4 regions of the Allobosea sp. UC22_33 genome follow, and region 3 is predicted to be linked to each of the others. Evidence: predicted binding sites of a transcription regulator. Region 3 holds the regulator's gene; each other region holds the start of a gene.
The links. The regulator LexA, encoded in region 3, represses DNA repair genes until DNA is damaged. The targets are predictions, from matches to a motif close to TGTTCNNNNTGTGTTCNG.
Positions count from the first base shown of each region.

Region 1: a site for LexA is predicted at 1,605-1,622, ahead of ACFJGT_RS20895 (helicase-related protein). Genes of this name have one in related genera too.
Region 2: a site for LexA is predicted at 3,777-3,794, ahead of ACFJGT_RS11635 (DUF763 domain-containing protein). Genes of this name have one in related genera too.
Region 4: a site for LexA is predicted at 3,429-3,446, ahead of ACFJGT_RS08145 (ImuA family protein). Genes of this name have one in related genera too.

Region 1 covers NZ_CP170556.1:4,308,846-4,314,509, reverse strand. The annotation lists gene ACFJGT_RS20905 (SIS domain-containing protein) at 1-884, shown strand, start outside; gene ACFJGT_RS20900 (helix-turn-helix domain-containing protein) at 979-1,398, shown strand; gene ACFJGT_RS20895 (helicase-related protein) at 1,705-5,052, shown strand; gene ACFJGT_RS20890 (RNA-binding S4 domain-containing protein) at 5,074-5,382, shown strand; gene fdxA (ferredoxin FdxA) at 5,552-5,664, shown strand, end outside.
Region 2 covers NZ_CP170556.1:2,448,753-2,454,416, forward strand. The annotation lists gene ACFJGT_RS11615 (hypothetical protein) at 220-546, shown strand; gene ACFJGT_RS11620 (hypothetical protein) at 762-1,007, opposite strand; partial or broken gene ACFJGT_RS11625 (cold-shock protein) at 1,134-1,342, shown strand; gene ACFJGT_RS11630 (catalase) at 1,494-3,590, opposite strand; gene ACFJGT_RS11635 (DUF763 domain-containing protein) at 3,802-5,082, shown strand; gene ACFJGT_RS11640 (AI-2E family transporter) at 5,277-5,664, shown strand, end outside.
Region 3 covers NZ_CP170556.1:2,001,516-2,007,179, forward strand. The annotation lists partial or broken gene ACFJGT_RS09505 (glutamate--tRNA ligase) at 1-97, opposite strand, end outside; gene ACFJGT_RS09510 (ComEC/Rec2 family competence protein) at 157-2,448, shown strand; gene lexA (transcriptional repressor LexA) at 2,442-3,149, opposite strand; gene glp (gephyrin-like molybdotransferase Glp) at 3,230-4,441, opposite strand; gene moaC (cyclic pyranopterin monophosphate synthase MoaC) at 4,441-4,923, opposite strand; gene trpC (indole-3-glycerol phosphate synthase TrpC) at 4,920-5,664, opposite strand, start outside.
Region 4 covers NZ_CP170556.1:1,712,978-1,718,641, reverse strand. The annotation lists gene ACFJGT_RS08155 (error-prone DNA polymerase) at 1-1,116, opposite strand, end outside; gene ACFJGT_RS08150 (Y-family DNA polymerase) at 1,113-2,657, opposite strand; gene ACFJGT_RS08145 (ImuA family protein) at 2,563-3,414, opposite strand; gene ACFJGT_RS08140 (helix-turn-helix domain-containing protein) at 3,815-4,840, opposite strand; gene ACFJGT_RS08135 (TonB-dependent receptor) at 5,088-5,664, shown strand, end outside.

The sequences.
Region 1 (5,664 bases), 2.3 Mb from region 3:
TGGGCGGGCCTTTCGCCGAGGCCGTGGCGATGATCCGCGCTTCGAGCGGGCGCGTGATCGTCTCCGGCATGGGCAAGTCCGGCCATGTCGGGCGCAAGCTCACGGCGACGCTGGCCTCGACCGGCACGCCCGCGCATTTCGTCCATCCGGCCGAGGCGAGCCATGGCGATCTCGGCATGGTGCAGCCGGAGGATGTGGTGATCGCTCTGTCCTGGTCCGGCGAGGCGGTCGAGCTTGCCGCGCTCGTCGGCTACACCCGCCGCTTCCGCGTCGGCTTGATTGCGATCACGGCCAATGCCGAGAGCACATTGGGCAAGGAGGCGGATATCGCGCTCGTCCTGCCCAAGGCGACGGAGGCCTGCCCGAACGGGCTCGCGCCGACCACCTCGACGACGATGCAGATGGCGCTCGGCGACGCGCTGGCGGTGGCGTTGCTGGAGGCGCGCGGCTTTTCGCGGCAGGATTTCTTCGTCTACCACCCCGGCGGCAAGCTCGGCGCCCAGCTCAAGACCGTCGAGAGCATCATGCATCGCGGCGCCGACCTGCCGTTGATCGGCCTCGACACGCTGCTGCCGGACGTCATCGCGATGATTTCCGACAAGGGCTTCGGCTGCGCCGTGGTGATGGACCTGGACGGCAGGCTCGCCGGTGTCGTCACCGATGGCGACCTGCGCCGCAAGACGGCGATGGGCGGCGGTGCCTCGCTCAGGGCGCGCGACATCATGTCGGCGAATCCGCGCCGCGTCGGTCTTGATACGCTCGCGGTCGAGGCGCTGGAGCTGGTCAATCGCAGCCGGATCACGGCGCTGATCGTGGTCGATGCCGAAGATCGCCCGGCCGGGCTCGTCCATGTCCATGACCTCTTGGCGATGGGCGTCGCCTGATCGCGCTTGCAAACGGGTCGGGTAGGATTATCTAAAGCTCCAGAAGCTATAGCTTTCGGAGGGTGCCATGACCGGGACTGCCAGGCTCGAACGCGTGATGCCGATCGGCGCGCTCGCCGATCGCACCGGGGTCAAGGTCGAGACCATCCGCTATTACGAGCAGGTCGGTCTGCTGCCGTCGCCGGAACGCTCCGAGGGCAACCAGCGCCGCTATGGCCGGCGCCATGCCGAGCGGCTCGCCTTCATCAAGCATGCGCGCGATCTCGGCTTCGCGGTCGAGAACATCCGCACGCTGCTGAAGCTCTCCGACACGCCCGGCATGGCCTGCGACGAGGCGCATGCGATCTCGGTCGCCCATCTCGACGAGGTCCGCGACAAGATCGCGAAGCTGCGCTCGCTGGAGAAGGAATTGGAGCGGATCGCGACGACCTGCTCGGGCGGTGTCGCGGCCTGCGATTGCGCCATCATCGAGGCACTCGCCGATCACGGGCAGTGCGACCACGCCCATCATTGAAGCAGGGGCGTAGGCCCGAAATCCGCCTTGCCTCTCGTTTCCGGGGTGAAAAGGCTTAAATAGAACTCTTGCCAGGCGGCCTTCGGGCCGCTTGCCACGCCATTCGGGAGGGCGCGCGATGACGACAGGGCTCATGCCGCCATGGGATGGACTCCGAACAGGGAACAAAACCCGATTCTGTCGGAGTCAGCGATTCGCCCCTGCTTCGTTCCAGACTCGTTCTTGTCGGGTTTCTGTTTGAGACCTGCATAAGCTCCGTCCACGCTCCCGCCCGCATGGGCGGGCGAGAAGATCGGCTCCTTCGCCTTGCTTCCTTTCCGTTCGCTGCCGCCCGCCGCCCGCGCCAATAGCGTCACGGCCGTGCTGGGCCCGACCAATACCGGCAAGACCCATCTCGCCATCGAGCGCATGATCGCCCATCCCACCGGGATGATCGGCCTTCCGCTGCGGCTGCTGGCGCGCGAGGTCTATCAGCGCGTGGTCGACAAGGTCGGCGCGCAATCCGTCGCTCTCGTCACCGGCGAGGAGAAGATCAAGCCGGAGCGGCCGCGCTTCTGGGTCTGCACGGTCGAGGCGATGCCGCGCGATCTCGCGGTCGATTTCGTGGCGATCGACGAGATCCAGCTCGCCTCCGATCTCGACCGCGGCCATGTCTTCACCGATCGCCTGCTGAACCGGCGCGGCCGGGCCGAGACCATGCTGATCGGCGCGGCGACGATGCGCCCGCTGATCGAGCAGCTCATGCCCGGCGTGAATGTCGTGACGCGCCCGCGCCTGTCGCAGCTCACCTTTGCCGGCGACCGCAAGATCACCAGGCTGGCGCCGCGCTCGGCCATCGTTGCCTTCTCGGTCGAGGAGGTCTATGCGATCGCTGAGCTGATCCGCCGGCAGAAGGGCGGGGCGGCCGTGGTGCTGGGCGCGCTCAGCCCGCGGACCCGCAATGCGCAGGTCGAGATCTACCAGTCCGGCGATGTCGATTATCTCGTCGCGACCGACGCGATCGGCATGGGGCTCAATCTCGACGTCAACCACATCGCCTTCGCCGCCGACAAGAAATTCGACGGGCATCATTACCGCAAGCTCAACCCGGCCGAGTTCGGCCAGATCGCCGGGCGGGCCGGGCGGCATCTGCGCGACGGCACCTTCGGCACCAGCGGGCGCTGCCCGCCTTTCGACGCGGAGCTGGTCGAGGCGATCGAGAATCACCGCTTCGAGCCGATCCGCCAGATGCAGTGGCGCAATTCCGATCTCGACCTGCGCTCGGTCGGCGGTTTGCTCGACACGCTGAACATGCAACCTTCGGAACAGGGCCTGACGCGGGCGCTGATCGCCGAGGACATGACGACGCTTGAGGTGCTGGCGCGGGACCCGGATATCGCGAAGCTCGCGCAAGGACGCGCGGCGGTCGAGCGGCTCTGGGAGGTCTGCGGGCTGCCGGATTATCGCAAGATATCGCCGATGCAGCACGCGGATCTCGCGACGACGCTGTATCTGCGATTGATGCGCCATGGCCGGCTCGACAGCGACTGGTATCAGGCGCAACTCGCCGCGCTCGACCGTACCGATGGCGAGATCGACACCCTCTCGGCGCGGATCGCGCAGGTCCGGACTTGGACCTATGTCGCGAACCGTCCCGACTGGTTGCCTGATCCAGAGCATTGGCAGGGCATGGCGCGTCTTGTAGAGGACAAGCTGTCGGATGCTCTGCATGAGCGGCTGACCCATAGATTTGTCGATCGGCGCACCAGCGTGTTGATGCGCCGCTTGCGGGAGAATGCGATGTTGGAGGCTGAGGTCACTGCGACGGGCGACGTGCTCGTCGAGGGCCAGCATGTGGGGATGCTGCAGGGCTTCCGCTTCACGGCGGATCCGAAAGCCGGCGGTTCCGAGGTCAAGGCCCTGAACCTGGCGGCGATGAAGGCGCTCGGCTCCGAGATCGAGGCCCGGGCGGCGCGCGTCGTGCTGGCGGGCGACGATGCCTTCGTGCTGTCGCATGACGGGCTGGTGCGCTGGACCGGCGAGCCGGTCGCGCGCCTGACGGCCGGCGAGAAGGTGCTGGAGCCTCGGCTGCGCCTGCTGGTCGAGGAGCACCTCACCGGTCCCGCGCGCGAGCAGGTCGAGGGCCGGCTCACGCTCTGGGTGAAGAATCACATCACCCGCCTGCTCGGCGCCGTGCAGATCCTCGAAGCGGCCGAGAACGTCACCGGCATCGCGCGCGGCATCGCCTATCAGGCGGCCGAGGCACTCGGTGTGCTCGAGCGCTCCAAGGTCGGCGACGAGATGAAGGCCCTCGACCAGGAAGGCCGCGCGGCGCTCCGCCAGCTCGGCATCCGCTTCGGCGCCTTCCACATCTACATGCCGGCGCTGCTGAAGCCGGCGCCGCGCGCACTCGCCGCCCAGCTCTGGGCGCTGAAGCATGGCGGGCCGGAGACGGCGGGGCTCGACGACATCGCCCATCTCGCGGCATCCGGCCGCACCTCCTTCCCGGTCGACAAGGCCGTGCCGAAGGGGCTCTACCGGGCCGCCGGCTACCGCGTCTGCGGCGAGCGGGCCGTGCGCGTCGACATTCTCGAACGCCTCGCCGACCTGATCCGCCCGGCGATCGCCTATCGCCCTGGCGTCACGCAGGGCACGCCGCCGACCGGCGCCGCCGACCAGGACGGCTTCGTCGCGACCGGCGCGATGACCTCGCTCGTCGGCTGCGCCGGCGAGGATTTCGCCTCGATCCTGCGTTCGCTCGGCTATGTCTCGATCAAGCGTCCGGGGCCTGCGATCACCGTGCCGCTGGCGCCGCCTCCGGCCGCGACCGAGCCGGCGAAGCCTGTCGTGGCTGGTGAAGCGGAGATCGCCGCCCCGCCGGAAGCCGCTCCGGCCGAGAGCGATGCCGTCGAGGCCACAGTCGAGGCGGAAGGCCCGAGCGAGCCCGCCGTCGCGCTGAACGAGGATGCGCTGACGCAAGGCGAGACGCCTGTCGTCGAAACGCCGGCGGCCGAGACGGCGGATGCGCCGATCCTGACCGAGACGGAACTTGACGTGGCGCGCGAGCCGGTTCCGGCCGATGCGATGGTCGCGCTTCCGGCTGCTGCGGCCGAAGAGGCCGCTTCTGCTGAAGCCGTTGCCGAGGAGGCTTCCGCTGCCGAGACGACCCCTGCCGAACCTGAATTGATCGAGGTCTGGCGGCCGCATCGCCATCAGGGCGGACGCCGGCCCGAACATGGCAACCCGCGTGGCCGTCGTGAGGGCGGTGAGCGCCGCGAAGGTGGCGAGCGCCGTGGCGGCGACCGGCCGCAGCGCGAGGGACGCCCCGGCGGCCCGCGCCGTGACGGGCGGCCCGATAACCGGCCTGCAGCCGCAGCCGGCGAGGGGGCTCCCGCGCAACGCCAGGAGCGCCAGGATGCGCGTCCGCGGCAGGACGAGCGCCCGCGTCGCGACGACCGGCCGCAGCGGCAGGATCGTCCCGAGGGCAATCGCGGCCCGCGTCCCGATTTCAAGCGCGACGGCCGCCCCGGCGGCCCGCGTCGCGAGGAACGGGGCGGGGCCGAGCGCTTCCAGCAGGCGTCGCGTCCGCGTCCGGCCAATCGCGAGCCGGACCCTGATTCGCCCTTCGCCAAGCTGGCGGCCCTCAAGGCCCAGCTCGAAGGCAGCAAGAACTGAGAGCACGGAGGTGCGGGCGGTTTGCAGGACGATCGTCAGCGTCTCGACAAATGGCTCTGGTTCGCGCGCTTCGCCCGAAACCGCCCCGCCGCCGTGCGCCTGGTGGAGGATGGGCATGTCCGCATCGAGGGGCGGCGCGCCGAGAACCCCGCGCAGGGCATCAAGCTCGGCACCGTGCTGACGCTCGCCCTGCCGCATGCGACGGTGGTGATCAGGGTGCTCGGTTTCGCCGAGCGGCGCGGCTCCTTCACGATGGCGCAGCAGCTCTACGAGCGGCTCGACGGCGGCAGCGGCGATGCGTCGCTTGCGGAGGCCGAAGGCGAGGATTAAGTCCGCGCCCTGGCGGTGGCCGGCGCTGAAATGGGACCGGAGAGGCCAATGTTCTCCGTAGTGCCTGCCGAATGACAGATCGTTCTGCCAGAGATCACGAAAACGACCTTGAAACCTGCGCCGGGCAAGGGTTTATGGGGCTGTTTAGAAGCGTTGGAAGGGCCGACCCATGACCTATGTGGTCACCGAGAACTGCATCAAGTGCAAGTACATGGACTGCGTCGAGGTTTGCCCGGTCGACTGCTTCTATGAAGGCGAGAACATGCTCGTCATCCACCCTGA
Region 2 (5,664 bases), 450 kb from region 3:
GTATAAGACGTGAGCGAGAGACCGGGCCATTCGCGCCACTCCACAACTCTGTAGCGCTTGCCGTTCTTGTCGCGGCAGTGCTCCGTATGGAGCGCGCCGTACTTGCGTCGGTCGCTTATTCGGGCCGTCACTTTTCCAAATTGCAACCAAAGTTTTCCACCTCAAGCGTTTCGCCGGTCAACGAGCAGAGCATCTGCTGGTTCCCACCTCGGCCGAGGCGTGGAACGTGTCGCTTCAACGGCGGCGGTGGCTCTTGTAAATCAGTCGGACCCTTCGGGGCGTCTTTCGATCGACCTGCCGGAATTGCAGCTCGCGTTGTGTCAGAGCCTGATTCCGATTGAAGCCGAGGAATATCGCCACGATGACGAAGGCGATAATGGCGACGGCACCTGCAGCGACCTTCTCATCCTTATCGGGTGGTGGCAGTCCAACGGATACAGATTTATTCTACTCCACTGCCGCTCGGAACATCATGCCCTGATCGCCGAGTGCTCCGGCTGGCTGCGATATCAACTGCAAATGACCGCTCAGAAAGCTCGACCGTGACATTGATGGTTTCGAGCTCTCGTTCTTCATCGACCCCTCGCGCATCCTGCGGGATAGATCGCTCGATCCAGGGCGGCGTTAAGTTCGTCTCCGTTGCGGAACGTGAGATGGGTAATTGAGGCGCGACTGCCACAAAAACCCACGTTCCTACCGACATCTTCTTGACCGCGGCTAGGTCTCAGACGCATCCCGCCCGCAGCGGGCATATCAGGCTATCATCGAGCCAGGTAGTGAACGACGATCCAAGCAAGCCCAGCTAAAATAAGGCCGCCCAGGAGCACCGCCAGCACCGGGCGGCCCAGAAATCCCTGACGACCTTCGACGGGCGTTTCCACGGCAGGGTCAGTGGTCGTATGCCTGTCTGGGTGCATCGGAGCGACAACCCCGCCGCCCGGGCCTTCCGTCTGCCTGTCGGCTCGTGCGTTGGCCTCGCGAATATCCGGATCCTGGCGGTTGGTCATCGAGCACCTCCAAATTTTATGTGCTCCTAGGGAGACTGCCTCGCGATCCAGAAGTTCCTGCGCCAGCCCCTAACTTGCCGAGAAACCGACGTTGGCACATGCTGGCGCTTCACTTTGGAGATGGAAATGGCTAGCGGCACTGTGAAATGGTTCAACGAGACCAAGGGTTATGGCTTCATTACGCCTGATGGCGGCGGAAACGACGTGTTCGTTCACATCAGTGCGGTCAGCGCGCCGGTCTCCGTAGCCTGAACGACGGCCAGAAAGTGTCGTACGAACTCGTTGCCGACAAAAGGTCGGGCAAGCAGTCCGCGGATAATCTCAAAGCAGAATAACGGCCGGGTCGTTACCCACGTGCGTAGACCCGTCGCGATCGAGCGACGGATCTGTTCATTTGCGAAAGGGCGGCGCGCCTCGCTGATCGCGACCATCGAACGACACACCGCTTTGGCCGCAAGCTAGTTGCGCACAGCCGGCAACAAGAAATCACGCCAGCATGCGAACCTTGCCTTCTCGAGCCCACTGGCGCGTACGCGCTGGTTTCAGGAAGGCGTCGACCTTTTTGTCCAACGCCACGATCCCTTCATCCTGCTCGACTCCGGCCTTGTCGAGCAGCGGCCTGGCTTCAGCACTGTAGCCGATCGCTTTGAGATGCCCGAAGGCGTCCTTGGCGAAATCGATTGCCGCGCCTTCCTTCATCAATGCGGCGCAGCCAGCTTCGGACAGAATGATGGCGACCGCGTCAAAGAGCACAGACGGGGTGCCGGCGAGTTGGCCGTCGGCCTTGAGCGTCTTCCCATCCTTGAGTTTCACGCCGCCAATCTTCGGCGCGACGATCTTGACGGCTCCGCCATCGCCTTCGACGGCGGCCTTGACGGCCGTGATCCGGGCTCCGTCCGCCCCATCAGAGACAAGTATCCCGACGGTCCGGCCCTTCAGGGTCTCGGGGTACTTACCGACGATGCGAAGTGCCGGCGATGGCTCCATGTCCATCGGGATCGCTGCAGGCTTCGAACCCTTCGGCAGGGACATGGCGAGTCCGTCAGCAACGCGCTGCGCCAGCGCTTCATCGACATTGACGAGGTTAGACATCACGCGGTTGCGGACATGCTCCAGCGTGACCTTCGACAGCTCAAAGACGAGTGCGCTCGCGAGGTGGGCCTGCTCGATCTTACTCTGCGAGCGGAAGAACAGCCGGGCATGGCTGTAGTGGTCAGCGAAACTCTCCGCGCGCAGCCGAACCTTATGCTCCTCAACCGGGATCGTCGCCGTCCGGAAGCCGCCGACAGGATCCTCGCGCGGGCCGCCGTCCTCGCCAGCCTCGGCAAGGCTGTTCGGCTCGTAATTCGCGCGTCCGGTGAAGACTTGCGTCTGCATTTGTCCGTCGCGCTGCAGGTTCTGGAAAGGGCAGCCCTTGGCCCGGTTGATGGGGATCTGATGGAAGTTCACAGTCCCGAGCCGGGAGAGCTGCGTGTCCTGATAGGAGAACAGCCGGCCTTGCAGGAGCGGGTCCTCCGACACATCGATGCCAGGCGGCATATTGGTTGGCAGGAAGGCAGCTTGCTCGGTCTCGGCGAAGAAATTGTCCGGGTTGCGGTTCAGCACCATGCGGCCGATCATGCGGATCGGCACCAGTTCCTCCGGGATCACCTTGGTAGCGTCGAGGATGTCGAAGGGCAGCGCGTCGGCTTCATCCTGGCTCAACAGCTGCACGCCGAAGTCCCACTCGGGGAAGTCACCCTTGGCTATGGCCTCATGCAGATCGCGGCGATGGTAGTCCGGGTCGGCGCCGGCGATTTTCACCGCCTCGTCCCAGCAGGTCGATTGCGTGCCGAGCTTCGGCCGCCAATGGAACTTAACGAAGGTCGGCTCGTCCTTGTCGTTCAGCAGGCGGAAGGTGTTGACGCCGAAACCCTCGATCATCCGAAGCGAACGTGGGATGGTCCGGTCCGACATCGCCCACATGATCATATGGGTCGATTCCGGCATCAGCCCGATGAAGTCCCAGAAGGTATCATGGGCGCTGGCGGCCTGCGGGTAGCCGCGATCGGCCTCCATCTTCACGGCATGGATCAGGTCGGGAAACTTGATCGCGTCCTGGATGAAGAAGACCGGGATATTGTTGCCGACGAGGTCCCAGTTCCCTTCCTTCGTGTAGAACTTCACCGCGAAGCCGCGCACGTCGCGGGGCGTATCGACCGAGCCTGCTCCGCCGACGACCGTCGAGAAGCGGGTGAAGACCTCGGTCTTGACTCCGACCTCGGTCAGCACCTTCGCGCGGGTGAAATCGCCGAGCGACTCCGTCAGTTCGAAGAAGCCATGAGCGGCCGAACCGCGAGCGTGGACGATGCGCTCCGGGATGCGCTCGTGGTCGAAATGCTGAATCTTCTCACGGAGTACGAAATCTTCCAGCAGCGTCGGACCGCGACCGCCAGCCTTCAGCGAATTCTGATTGTCGCTGACCGGAATCCCATGATTGGTCGTGATGCGAGCCTCCGGCGCCGACGTCGACTGGTGCAGCTCGCCGCCCTCTCCTGAGGTGGTTTTGGCTTTTGCTGGGACATCGCGGGGGGAGCGGGCCATGGGTCATGATCCTCGTTATCTGATGCGAGCAGTTGCGTGGCGCTGAAGGCTCACCTCGATGGGTCAGAGGTGAATACTTCGGTTTGCGCGCCTTCGGACGCTCACTGAACGAAGTGGAACTGTTCCAAGTTCCGGCGCCGTCCGCTCGAGATGGTTAAGGAGCGGGAACCGACGTATATATTCGCTTGTTCCTAATTCGTTCTGGTGAACAATGACAAAGCGATCGGGCAGTGCCGATCTTCCCCTGCACTACGGGCGTGTGCCGCTCTGGCTCGGTGAGCGCATGGTCCGGCTAGGTGGTGTGATCTGCGAAGCCGTCATCCAGCAATACGGGCGCGACGAGCTGCTGCGGCGACTGGCGCATCCCTTCTGGTTCCAGTCGTTCGGCACGATCATGGGCATGGATTGGCATTCTTCAGGCATTACGACCAGCGTCATCGGAGCGTTGAAACGAGGTCTGAAGCCGCTGGCCGGTGAGTTAGGGCTGCATGTGTGCGGGGGGCGAGGCAATCATTCCCGTCGGACACCGGCCGAGCTGGAACAGATTGGCGCGAAGGTGGGGTTTGACGGGACAGCCTTGGCGCAGGCAAGCAGGCTCGTCGCCAAGGTCGACAGCGCGGCGGTGCAGGACCGCTTCGACCTCTATCTGCACGGCTTCTTTGTAACCGATGACGGCCGTTGGACGGTTGTGCAACAGGGCATGAACGGCGACGGCGGCCTGGCACGGCGCTATCATTGGCATTCCGAGGGGCTTGGCAGTTTCGTCGAAGCACCCCACGCCGCGATCGAGGGGCATAATACCGGCAGCATCGTCAATCTGACCGATGCGCGCGCCGAGCGCGCCCGCGATGCGCAGGTCGCGATGCTGCGCGATCAGGGACCGGACAGGATCGTCAGGGAGTTGGAGGCGCTACAGCCGGCGCGCCCCATTGCGAATGAAAACGCCCCGCAGCTAACCCTCCCGCATCTCGTGATGCCGGCGCACCATGATGTAAGGCCCAAGGACGTCATAACGCGACGACTGCACGGGGCATTGGCTGCAGCAGCCGATCGGGGGCCAGAAGACTTTTCCGAGCTGCTGCTCGTGCCCGGCATCGGCGCGCGCACCGTGCGGTCTCTTGCGATGGTCGCGGAAGTACTGCATGGCGCGCCCTGCCGTTTCAGTGATCCGGCGCGCTTCTCTCTCGCCAAAGGCGGCAAGGATCGACAGCCCTTCGCAGTGCCAACCAAGGTCTACGACCAGACCATCGCTGTCCTGCGGTCGGCCGTCGATCGGGCAAAGATCGGCCAGGACGACCGCCTCGCCGCCATTGCGCGGCTGGACAGTGAGAGCCGTCGGCTGGAGCGGAGTACGACCGGTCCGACATTTGTCGAATATGTCGCCGAGGAGCGCCGTCGATCCGCGGAATACGGCGGCCGAAGCGTCTTCGGGTGGGAGGAGTCAGAGACTGCACATGTTGAGAGCTTCAGCGCAGCGCGTCGACGCGTATAACAACGGTACCCCACCGCCCGTTCTCCATTCTCCTGCCTCAACCCTTTCGAGGTCGGGATTAGGGAACACGTACCGCTAAACCCCGTTGCGCCTGGGCGGGGAGCTAGATCCAACCGCCAAAGCAATAACTCGTGCGACGAACGAACTTCCGTCGAGAACACCACGCCGGCGCTGAGTTTGAAGGATATCAGGCGATGCCCGCGATCGAGCCTTCATCCACCGACGCGAGACCAGCGGTGAGGTCATCAGCCGACGGGCTCGCAAACGTTGCCATCGGCGCGTTTGTGATCGCTGCGCTATATTTCGGGCGTGAGGTTTTCGTCCCGGTGGCGCTCGCAATCCTGTTCAGCTTCGTCTTGGCGCCGCTTGTCAAAGGTCTGCAGAAGCTGCGTGTTCCGCGAGCGCTGGCGGTGTTTGCCGTCGTATTGATCGCCTTCGCAATATTGGCGGCCTTGACCATGGCGATGCTCGGCCAGGCGACGCAGCTGGCCAGTGATCTACCGACCTATCAGAGCACGATCCGCGCTAAGATCGCCGCCCTGAAAGGTTCGGGGCCCGAGAGTGGGGTTTTGAGCCGTGCCG
Region 3 (5,664 bases):
GGGCGGCACGGGGCCGTCCGGGGCAAGACAGGGAAAGGTGCCAAGTTCTGACATGACACAAGTCGTGACATGACAACCGGCGCGCGCCCTGTAACATGGCTTGGCCGGAAAGGTTAAGCGGTCAAATCGCAGCGCCGGCAGGGGGAGCAGGGGGCGATGCAGCCGGCACCGCCGGGGCAAGAGCTGGGACGAGGCCGGCGCGGCGCCCGCGCCGATGCCTTGCCGGCTCGCTTCGGTGTTCTGGTGCCGCTGGCCGGAAGCCTTCAGCCCCATCTTCGGCAGCTTTGGCTGCATCTCCAGCGGGGCTTCGCGCTGGAGGTGGAGCGGCGCCGCCCCTTCCTCTGGCTGCCGATCGCGATGGGCGTCGGCATCTTGCTTTATTTCACGGCCGATCGTGAGCCGGCATTGTGGGCGCCGCTGCTCGGCCTTGCCCTGAGCGGCACGGCGGCCTTCGTCATGCGGATGCGCCCGGTCGCATCGATGGCCTGCCTCGCTGCGGCCGCCGCCTTCGCGGGCTTCGCTGCCGGGGTCTGGCGCACGGCCGATATCGGCGCCCCCATGCTGGAGCGGCCTCGTATCGGCAAGGTGACGGGCTTCGTCGAGAGCGTCGAAGCCCGCGACAAGGGCGCGCGGCTCGTGCTGCTGGTGACCGATCTCGCCAATGTTCCGGCCGGCGAAAGGCCGAAGCGGGTCCGGGTCAATATCCGGCAGGGCTCGGTGGCGCCGGGCGATCATATCGTCGCGACCGCGCGCCTGCTGCCGCCGCCCGGACCAGCGCGGGCGGGCGGTTACGATTTCGGCCGCGACGCCTTCTTCCGCGGGATCGGCGCGGTCGGCAGCATCTCCGGCAAGATCGCGCTTGCGCCGGCGCCCTTTCCGATGCCGACGCGCCTCGCGATCGACGTGATGATCGATCGCGCCCGCAATGCCTTGACCAAACGCATCGCTGAGGTCGGCGGCGGGCAGGGCGGTGCGGTCGCCGCCGCGCTCGTCACCGGCAAGCGCGGCCTGATCACCGAAGCCACGAACAACGACCTGCGCGCCGCCGGCATCTACCACATCGTCTCGATCTCCGGCCTGCACATGGTGCTCGCCGCCGGCACGATCTTCTGGCTTGTCCGCGCACTTTTGGCCCTCTCGCAGACGGTCGCGCTGCATTGGCCGGTCAAGAAGATCGCGGCGGTGGCCGCCATGATCGGCGCGACAGGCTATTGCATCTTCTCGGGCAGCGATGTCGCGACGGAGCGCTCGCTGATCATGACGCTGGTCATGCTCGGCGCGATCCTGGTCGATCGCGCCGCGCTCAGCATGCGCAATCTCGCGCTCGCCGCCATCATCGTGCTGCTGCGCGAGCCGGAGGCGCTGCTCGGGCCGAGTTTCCAGATGTCCTTCGGCGCAGTCGCTGCCTTGATCGCCTTCGCCGAGCGCTGGGAGAGGCGAGACCGCAGCGAGCCGCCGTCGGCATTGCCCTGGCCGCTCGGGCCGATCTGGACGGCGGCGCTCGGCATCCTCGTCACCACGATGCTGGCGACGGCCGCGACCGCGCCATTCGGCGCCTACCACTTCCAGATCTTCAATCCGTTCGGCCTGCTCGGCAACGCCATGGCGCTGCCCTTCGTCTCGCTCTTCGTGATGCCGGCGGCGGTGTTCGGCGTGCTCGCCTACCCGTTCGGGCTGGACTGGCCCGCCTGGGCCTTGATGGGGCTGGCCTCCGACGTCGTACTGAAGGTCGCGCACTGGGTTGCGACCATCGACCACTCCACCGTGACGGTCGCGGCCTTCGGCTCAGGCGTGCTGGGCTGCTTCGCGGTGACCTTGCTCTGGCTGACGCTCTGGACCACGGCCTGGCGCTGGCTGGCCGTCTTGCCCTTGATCGGCGGCGTGGCCATTGCCGGCAAGCCGGAGCGACCGGAAATCCTGATCGAGCGCGACGGCTCGGGGCTGGCGGTACGCGGCCCGGACGGGCGCCTCGTTGTGGCGGGCAAGCCCAGCCGTTTCGTCCTGCAGCAATGGCTCGCCGCCGATGGCGACAGCCGCTCGCCCGATGATCCGACATTGCGCACCGGCATCGCCTGCGACCGGCTGGCTTGCGTCGCGCAGACCGCCGACAAGCGCACGGTCTCCTATACGCGAGAGCGCCTGGCCATCATCGAGGATTGCCAGCGGGCCGATCTCGTCGTTACCGCCATCCCCTGGAGCGGGGCCTGCAAGGCCCGGCTCGTCGAGCGCATGGCGCTCACGCGCGACGGCGCAACCTCGCTCTACCGCACGGCATCGGGCTGGAGCAGCCATGTCTCCGAGCCGAACGCGGCCGACCGCCCGTGGACCCGCCGGCGCGAACGCCGTCCGGCCGAGCCAACGACGCGCCCCGCCAATCAGCCTGCCATCGCGCCGCCGGCACCGGCCGTCGATACCGAAGCCGAGGCCGATACCGAGCGCCTTCAGTAACGCCGCATCAGGTTGACGAGGCGCCCCTGGATCTTGACCCGGTCCGGGCCGAGCACGCGGGTCTCGTAGGCCGGGTTCGCGGCCTCGAGCGCGATCGAGGAGCCGCGCTTGCGCAGGCGCTTCAAGGTCGCTTCCTCGTCGTCGATCAGCGCCACGACGATATCGCCGGTATTGGCGGTGTCCTGTTTGCGGATGACGACGGTGTCGCCGTCGAGAATGCCGGCCTCGACCATCGAATCGCCGCGCACTTCCAGTGCGTAATGCTCGCCGGAGCCGAGCATGTCCGGCGGCAGCGAGACGGTATGACTGCGGCTCTGGATCGCCGCGATCGGCGTGCCCGCCGCGATCCGGCCCATGACCGGAATGGCGATGGAATGCCGGTTGTCATCCTCGACAGGGCGCGGCTTGGCGACGCTCGGCTGTGAGCCGAGGCCGCCCTGGACGATGGCCGGGCTGAAACGGGGGCGAGCCTGCGGCGCGCCGAGCCCGTCCGGCATCTTGATGACCTCGAGCGCGCGTGCCCGGTTCGGCAGGCGGCGGATGAAGCCGCGCTCTTCCAGCGCCATGATCAGGCGGTGAATGCCGGATTTCGAGCGCAGGTCGAGCGCGTCCTTCATCTCGTCGAAAGAGGGCGGCACGCCACTTTCGCGCAAGCGTTCCTGAATGAAGCGCAGGAGTTCATGTTGCTTGCGTGTCAGCATGGTCGCCGCCAGCCCCTCAATGCGCAGATTCGAAACAAAGCACGAACACCATACGCGTTCTGCTTGTGTTCCGCAAGCCGCTACCGCAAGGGCAGGATCCGGCAGGGGGCGCCCTTCCTGGCCGGAGCGGCATGGGCCGGGCGGATCGTCAGGGCCTGCGCCCGGGCCAATGTGCCGAGCATCGAGGAATCCTGGCGATCGAAGGGTGTCGCCACCCAGCCTTCCGGCGTCAGCGCCAGCTCCGAACGCAGATAGTCCTCGCGCTCGTCATTGCCGGGCATGTCGCGGCCGAGAATGGCGGGGACGCTGCGGTCGCGATCGGCCTCAGTGATGCCGAGCAGCGCCTCGATCAAGGGCAGCACGAAGAGATGGCCGCAGACGATCGAGGACACCGGATTACCGGGTAAGCCTACCACGACCATGCGGCCGAGCCGCCCGGTCATCATCGGCTTGCCCGGCCGCATCGCGATCTTCCAGAAGCCGAGCGCCATGCCGGCCCGCGTCAGGGCTTCCTGCACGAGGTCATGCGCGCCGACCGAGGCGCCGCCCAGCGTGATCAGCACATCGGCATCGGCGGCGCGGGCTTGTTCGATTTTCGCAGCAAGGTCGGCATGGTCGTCGCGAGCGATGCCGAGATCGAGCACGGTGCCGCCGGCTTTCTCGACCAGAGCGGCGAGCGAGAACGAATTCGAGGCGACGATCTGGTCGCGGCCGACGGGCTCGCCCGGCGCCACCAGCTCGTCGCCGGTGGCGAGGATCGCGACGCGCGGCTTGCGCCGGACGGGCAGGTTCGGATGCCCCATCGCGGCGGCAAGCCCGAGCGCTGCGCTGTCGAGCACGCGCCCGGCTTGCAGCAGCACGTCGCCTTCGTGGAAATCGAGCCCGGCGGCACGCAGGAACTTGCCCTTGGCCGGCGGCACACGCACGCGGATCACAGGGCTGCCGACACCGTCCGCATCTTCCTGCATCAGGATCGTGTCGGCGCCCTCCGGCATCGGCGCGCCCGTGAAGATGCGCACCGCCTGTCCCGGCCCGACCGTGCCTTCATAGGCCCGGCCGGCGGCGGATTCGCCGATGACTGTCAGCGAGACGCCTTCCGCCATCTCGTCGCCACGCACGGCATAGCCGTCCATGGCCGAGTTCGCGAAGGGCGGATGCGTGCGCAGCGCCTTGACCTCATTGGCCAGCACCCGCCAGGCGCATTGCGCCAGCGGCTGGGTTTCCGCCCCGGTCGGCCCCGGAATGCTGTCGAGCAGCGCCTTGCGCGCGACGGGGACCGGGGTGAGCGCCATCAGACCTGCTTAGCCTCGTAATCGCCGGACTGGCCGCCGGACTTGTGCAGCAGGCGGATGTTCTCGATCCGCATCGCCCGGTCGACGGCCTTGACCATGTCATAGACCGTCAGACAGGCGACCGAGACGGCGGTCAGCGCTTCCATCTCGACCCCGGTCTGGCCTTTCATCTTGACCTCGGCGCGCACGCGCACGCCCGGCAAGGCCTCGTCGATCTCCAGGTCGACGGCGATCTTGCTCAGCAGCAGCGGGTGGCAGAGCGGGATCAGTTCATGCGTGCGCTTCGCCGCCATGATGCCGGCGAGGCGCGCGGTGCCGAGCACGTCGCCCTTCTTGGCATTGCCCTCGCGCACGATCGCGATCGTCTCCGGCGCCATCACCACTTGGCCTTCGGCGATTGCCATGCGGGTCGTCTCGGCCTTGTCGCCGACATCGACCATATGCGCCTGGCCTTGGGCGTCGAGATGGCTGAGCTTGCTCACGCCGCGACGGCCTTGCCCGTGAGCAGCGCCTGCGTCGCGGCGGTGACGTCGGCCTGCCGCATTAGGCTTTCGCCGACGAGGAAGCTGTTGACGCCGATCGTGTTGAGTCGGGCGATGTCGGCATGGGTGAAGATGCCGCTCTCGCTGATCACGATCCGGTCAGCCGGTACGCGCGGCGCCAGCCGCTCGGTCACCGCGAGATCGACATTGAAGCTGCGCAGGTCGCGGTTGTTGATGCCGAGCAGGCGGCTTTCGAGCTTGAGCGCCCGGTCGAGCTCGGCATCGTCATGGACCTCGACGAGCACGTCCATGCCGAGCTCTTGCGCGGTCTCGTTCAGCGCCCTGGCGGTAGCGTCGTCGACGCCGGCCATGATGATCAGGATGCAGTCGGCGCCCCAGGCGCGGGCCTCGTAGACCTGATAGGGCTCGTAGAGGAAATCCTTGCGCAGCGCCGGCAGGCCGGCGGCCTCGCGCGCCTGCGTCAGGAAGTCCGGCTGGCCCTGGAAGGAGGGCGCGTCGGTCAGGACGGAGAGACAGGCCGCGCCGCCGGCCGCATAGGCGCGGGCGAGCGAGGGCGGGTCGAAATCGGCGCGGATCAGGCCCTTGGAGGGGCTCGCCTTCTTGATTTCGGCGATCAGCGCGGGTGAGCCCTGTGCGAGCTTGCTGGCAAGCGCATCGGCAAAGCCGCGCGGCTTGGAAGCCGCGTGGGCCCGGCGTTCGATTTCGGCCTGCGGCACCGCG
Region 4 (5,664 bases), 290 kb from region 3:
TTCGACGATCTGGCGGATCGTCAGGAAGTAGCGGGCGTATTCGAGCTTCCCGATCAGATCGAGTTCCTTCGCCAGCAGCTTCTCGACCTTCTCCGACACGCCACCGGGATAGCGGATCAGACAGCAGCGGCGGACCAGCTCCACCAGCCAGTCCTGATCCTTCCAGCCGGGCGGGATCGGCTCGTCCGGGTACTCGTATTTGAGCTGGCCGAGGTCGAACTCGATGCGGGAGAAGAGGGCTTGCGTCTCGGCGATGGCCTCGGGCGCATCGCGGAAGAGGCGGGCCATTTCCTGCGGCAGCTTGAGATGGCGCTCGGCATTGGATTCGAGCAGGCGCCCGGCCCGCTCGATGGTGGTGCCCTCGCGGATGCAGGTGAGCACGTCCTGCAGGTCGCGCTGCCCGATGGAATCGTAGAGCGCGTCATTGGTGGCGATCAGCGGCGTGCGGGTCGCTGCCGCGATCGCCTTCAGGCGCGCAAGGCGACGGCGATCGTCGCCGCGCCGATGCATGCTGGCGGCGAGCCAGACAGCGCCGGGCGCGGCGTCGTCCAGCCGGGCGAGCAGATTGGGCAGGCCATCGAGGCTGCGCGCGGGCATCAGGATCAGCAGCAGGTCGCGGGCATCGTTCAGGAGGTCGTCGAGGACGAGATGGCACTCGCCCTTCTTCACGCCCTCATTGAGGTTGCCATGGCTGAGCAAGCGGCAAAGGCGACCCCAGCCGGCACGGTTGGCGGGATAGACGACGATGTCGGGCGTGCCGTCGGCGAAGACGAGACGGGTGCCGGTCGCGAGCTTGAAGCGCTCCGCCTTCGCTTTCATCTCCTCAGGCGTGAAAGGCAACCCGGCGAATTCGGGGTTCTCAACCCAGTAATATTCGCCGGGGCTGCCGCCCTCCCTGATCTTGTCGGGCGCCGGCAGACCCTCCTCGCGCAATTGCTTCAGTGCCGCCCAGGCGCGCACGACGCCGGCCACCGTGTTGCGGTCGGCGATGCCGATGCCGGAATAGCCGAGCAGCAGCGCCGTCAGCACCATATGCGGCCCCGGCGAGGCGCCGCGCAGGAAGGAAAAATGCGTGGCGGCAACAGGTTCGGCGAAGGCATTCGCAATCTGATTCATGCGAAGAGCCCGTGCAGGAACCAGCGCGGCGGGGCGCTGTCGGCCTCGTAGAAACCGATGCGGTAGAGCCAGAAGCGGCGACCTTGCGCATCCTCGACGCGGTAATAGTCGCGCATCGGCTCGTCCGAGCCGTCGCGCCACCATTCGGGAGCGATGCGCTCGGGGCCTTCGGCGCGGGCGACGTCATGGGTCAGACGGCGCCAGCGGAAGCGGATCGGCGGTCCGTCCGGCACCTCCGCGATCGCCTCGACCGGCTGGGGCGGCTCGAAAAGCTGGAGCGGGCGGGCCGGCGGCTCCTGCGGCTCCGGCGCAGACCATGCCGCCTCAGGTAATGGTGCGGCAGCCGAAAGCGCTTTCGCGGCTCTGACGGGGTGATGCGTGTCCTGCGCCGCGAAGCGCAGCACCCGGTCGCGGCCGAAGCGGGTGACGAGCCGGTCGACCAGATCGGCGACCGCTTCCTCCTCGATGGCGCGGCCGTCGAGGCTGTGCTGGGGCGTGTCGAGCGGCTCGCAAAGCGGCACGGCGAGCTTGATCGCATCGAAACCGAAACCGGGGTCGAGCGGGTCAGACAACGTCTCGATGCGCTCGCGATAGAGCCGCAGCAGCGCCTTTGCGTCGCGCGACGGGCGGCCGGTCTCCATGGCGAGGCGGCGGACAGTGCCGTCGCTGCGGAAGAAGCCGAGTTCGAAGACGCGCCCGCCCTCGCCGCGCGCTTCCAGCACCCGCGCCGCCTCCCCGATCAGCCTGACGACGACAGCCTCGAGGCTCGCGGTATCGGCGAAAGGCTCGGCGAAATGACGCTCGACCACGCAATCGGGCGGCGGGCGCAAGGGCGTGATGCGACGGTCCTCATGGCCGAGGATGCGCCGGAGCTTGACCGCCAGCGCCTCGCCGAAGCGGGCGGAGAGCGTTTCCGAGGGGCGCTCCGCGAGATGGTCGAGCGTCTTCAAGCCGGCGCGGGAGAGCGCGATCACGGTATCGGCGTCCGTATCCAACGCTGCGGTCGGCAGCGAACGTAGCAGCGCCTCCTCCTGCCCGGGCGGGACGATGCCGCCGCGGCCATGGCGGGCGCAGGCGCGGGCGGCGTCGGGCGTGCCGGCGATGGCGGCCTTGAGCTGAAGGCCGCCCCGCTGCATGGCGCGCGCGGCCAGGTTGCCGAGCCCGGTCTCGCCGCCGAAGAGATGGGCACAGCCGGTGATGTCGAGCATCAGGCCATCAGGCGCGTCGAGAGCGACCAGCGGGGTGAAGCGGTCGCAGAAGCCGGCGAGCGCTTCGAGGAATTCGCGATCGGCCTGGGCTTGAGTCTCCAGCGCGACGAGATCGGGGATGCGGGCGCGGGCATCGGCCAGCGTCATATTTCGTGTCAGGCCGAGAGCGACGGCGCGCTTATCGCAATCGACGAGGCGCAGGGCATTGCCCTGCATCTCGGTCAGCACATGCGGCTTCTCAGCCAGTGCGCCGGAGGCCGGAATCGCGCCCGTCCGCCGCAATCTGTCCGTCGCCAGAAAGGGGAACCAGAGGGCGAGATAGCGGCGCGGCATGGTCTGTCCGGGCAGATCGATCGAAAAGGCTGCGTTCCGCAAAGCAATGTCGGTCACGGTCCCACTCCACACGCCACTCACGCTCGGCCGCGCCGCCGCGCTGGCGCAGCAATCTCAGGGCGAAGGCCGGCGCCCCCGGCGCATTCGCCTCCAGCGCCCGCGAGGCGAGCGCCCTCACCTGCCAGCGCGTGCGCGCCGCGCTTGGAGCCTCGGCCGCTGCGACGCGCAGCAGCAGAACCGGCACGCCCGAGGCTTCCGCCGCCAGAGCCAGGCGGCGGCTCGCCGTCAGGTCGAAAGGGCGCGGCTCGCCCCAGGGTTCGATCAGCACGGCGCTGAGCGCGGCACAGCGCGCCGCCTCGGCCCCGGCCCGCAGCACACCCTCGCCGTCTCGCGCCCGCACCAGGAGCAGGCGCGCCGGATCGAGGCCGAGCTCGTTCAACCCCGGTGCATGGAGCCGCCCGGCCTCGGCATCGACGAAATCCTGCCGCGCCCAGAAGATTGGGCCTCCGCCCCCCTTCCGGTCGATCCGCCCCGCCCGCAGCGCGAGGCCGAGCGCAAACCCGGTCGCAGCGGCGAGATCCGCGACCTCGGCGGCGTAGACCTCGTGCAGCGCGGCCCGCGCGAGCCCACCGTTCAGGACCTCGTCCAGAGCGGGGACGCCCAGGTCGATCCGGCCGGCCGCGGCCGGGCCGCTCCGTAAAGCGGCCTCGGCAAGGCTGCGGCGCAGATCGGACAGGGTCGGGGCGGTTTCCGGCATGGGAGCACGATAATTGTTCTCTCTTTGTTCTTTTATAGAACGCTCCCCGCCGGAAGGCGAGTCGAGTCTTCCGGCCGTCCCCATGCCCCTGTCAGCGGATGACGCGGAGCGGAGGCCGTTTGGAAATCCCCTGAGTGCTCATCAGAGTTTGGCCGCGAGTTAGCATCATGATTTCAAAGAGTATTTGATCGCAGAAATGCGCTGGTCATCCCGGGCGACCGAAGGGAGACCCGGGATCCATGCCTGAATCTTGGTCGGAAGCGCTCCGGAATGGATCCCGGATCTCCGCTTCGCTCCGTCCGGGATGACCCGCGCCTTTCAGGTCAAAACTCAAACGCCTGAAATGACCAGCATCATTCCCGGGCAGTCTCACGATGAGGGCTGAGTGTCCGCCGGGCTCTCAGGCCTCTCCGCTGACGGCCTGCGCCTTCACCTGCGAGGGCGGGCGGCCGAAGCGCTTGCGGAAACAGCGGTTGAAATAGGAGAGATCGCCGAAGCCGACCTCATAGGCGACGGCGCTGATGGTGAGCGTCGCGCCTTCGGCCGTGACCAGCCGGTGCCAGGCACGGTCGAGGCGGCGCTCCAGCACATAGTCGGAAAAGGTCCGGCCCTCGGCCTCGAACAGCTTCTGGACGACGCGCGCGCTGACGCCGTGCAGGGACGCGATCATCTCGACGCCGAGCTCGCGCCGCTCCAGCCGGGCCTCGATATCGGCCTTGATGGCGGCGAGGCGGCCGGCCCGCCGGTCGGCCATCGCGGCCGGCACCGCGGATCCGCGATCCGAGAGGGCCGCGCCGATGAGATCGTGGACATGGCCCTTGGCGAGGGCCTGGAGATCGGCGGAGTTCAAGGGCAGCAGGCCGCGCAACAGGAGCGCGCCGTAATGCGCCAGCGCCTGCAAGCCCGGATTGGAGCGCGGGATGACCTGCATCAGCGCGGAATCGTCCCCGAGCGAAGGCAACAAGGCCCGATCGAGTTCGATCACATCGATGCGGCCGGGCTGGGCCAGGACGAACTCGGTCGGCTGGTCGAGAGCGAGCGCCGCCGCCTCGCGAGCCCGGAGCGCGATGCGCCTGTCGCCCTGCCGGATCACGACGCGCCCCTCGGCCGGGCGGACGAGGATGTAGCGGGCTCCCTCCCCGGCTCGCTCCGGCCGCCAGACCCAGTGCGCCGCCGGGGCGAAGCAGGAGCGCAGGCCGATATCGGGGCGCGTGGTCAGGATGCAGCGGGCATCGAAAGGCAGGGGCAGATCGGGCGCCGCAGCTTCGCGAGCGACGGTGCGGCCGAGGATGCGTCGCGACAGCGTGCTCGCCTCGTCGCGGCCTACACCGGCGGAGACCAGCCAGAACGGCACGAAATTCTGCGATTCAGGCGCCGCCTCACGCCCCGGGCGTGTCGCGACAGCCACATCTCCCGTTTTCGACACCGGATTCGTCTCAGTCCTATAGCGCGTTCGCGGAAGTCCAAGCTTAGACCGCAGAAACATCATTACAGCAACAACTGAAATCGATCACGGACCTCACCCAAGACCGAATCTGCAATGAAATCAAGCTACTTTACTATAATTCTAAAGAACGAATTCTGAGACGACACAAGTAATCCGCCATCAGAACGGCTTCGCATTCCTGCCCAACACATGGGCAGGACCGCAGCCAGCGCCGCCAGGTAGAACCATGACCAGATCGATCAGCCTCGCCACCAGCCTCGTGGCCCTCCTCGCCTCCTCGGTGGCGGTCGCGCAGGTTTCGCGGGAGTCCGCAGCGCGCCCTGCCGGATCGGGCCGCGCCGCGAATGCGCCGACAACGATCGATCTCGACACGATCACGGTGACCGCCGCCCGCGCCGAACGCAGCACGGCCGAGACGCCGCAATCCGTGCAGGTCATCGACCGGACGGAGATCGAGCAGCAGATGAAGTTCAGCCCCAACGCCGCTGCCGCGCTCGGCAAGCTGGTGCCGGGCTATTCGATGTCGACGCAGACGGTCTCCAGCGCCTCGGAGAACTATCGCGGCCGCGACCTGCTGGTGATGATCGACGGCGTGCCGATGAACACGCCGCTGCGCGACGTCTCGCGCATCCTTTCGCTGATCGATCTCAACACGGTGGGGCGGATCGAGGTCGTCGCCGGCGCCTCCAGCTTGTACGGCGCGGGCGCGACCGGCGGCACGGTCAATTTCATCACGCGGAAGGCAGCCGAGGGCAAGCCGCGCGTCACGGTCAACACCGCGATCCGCGGCTTCACCCAGAATT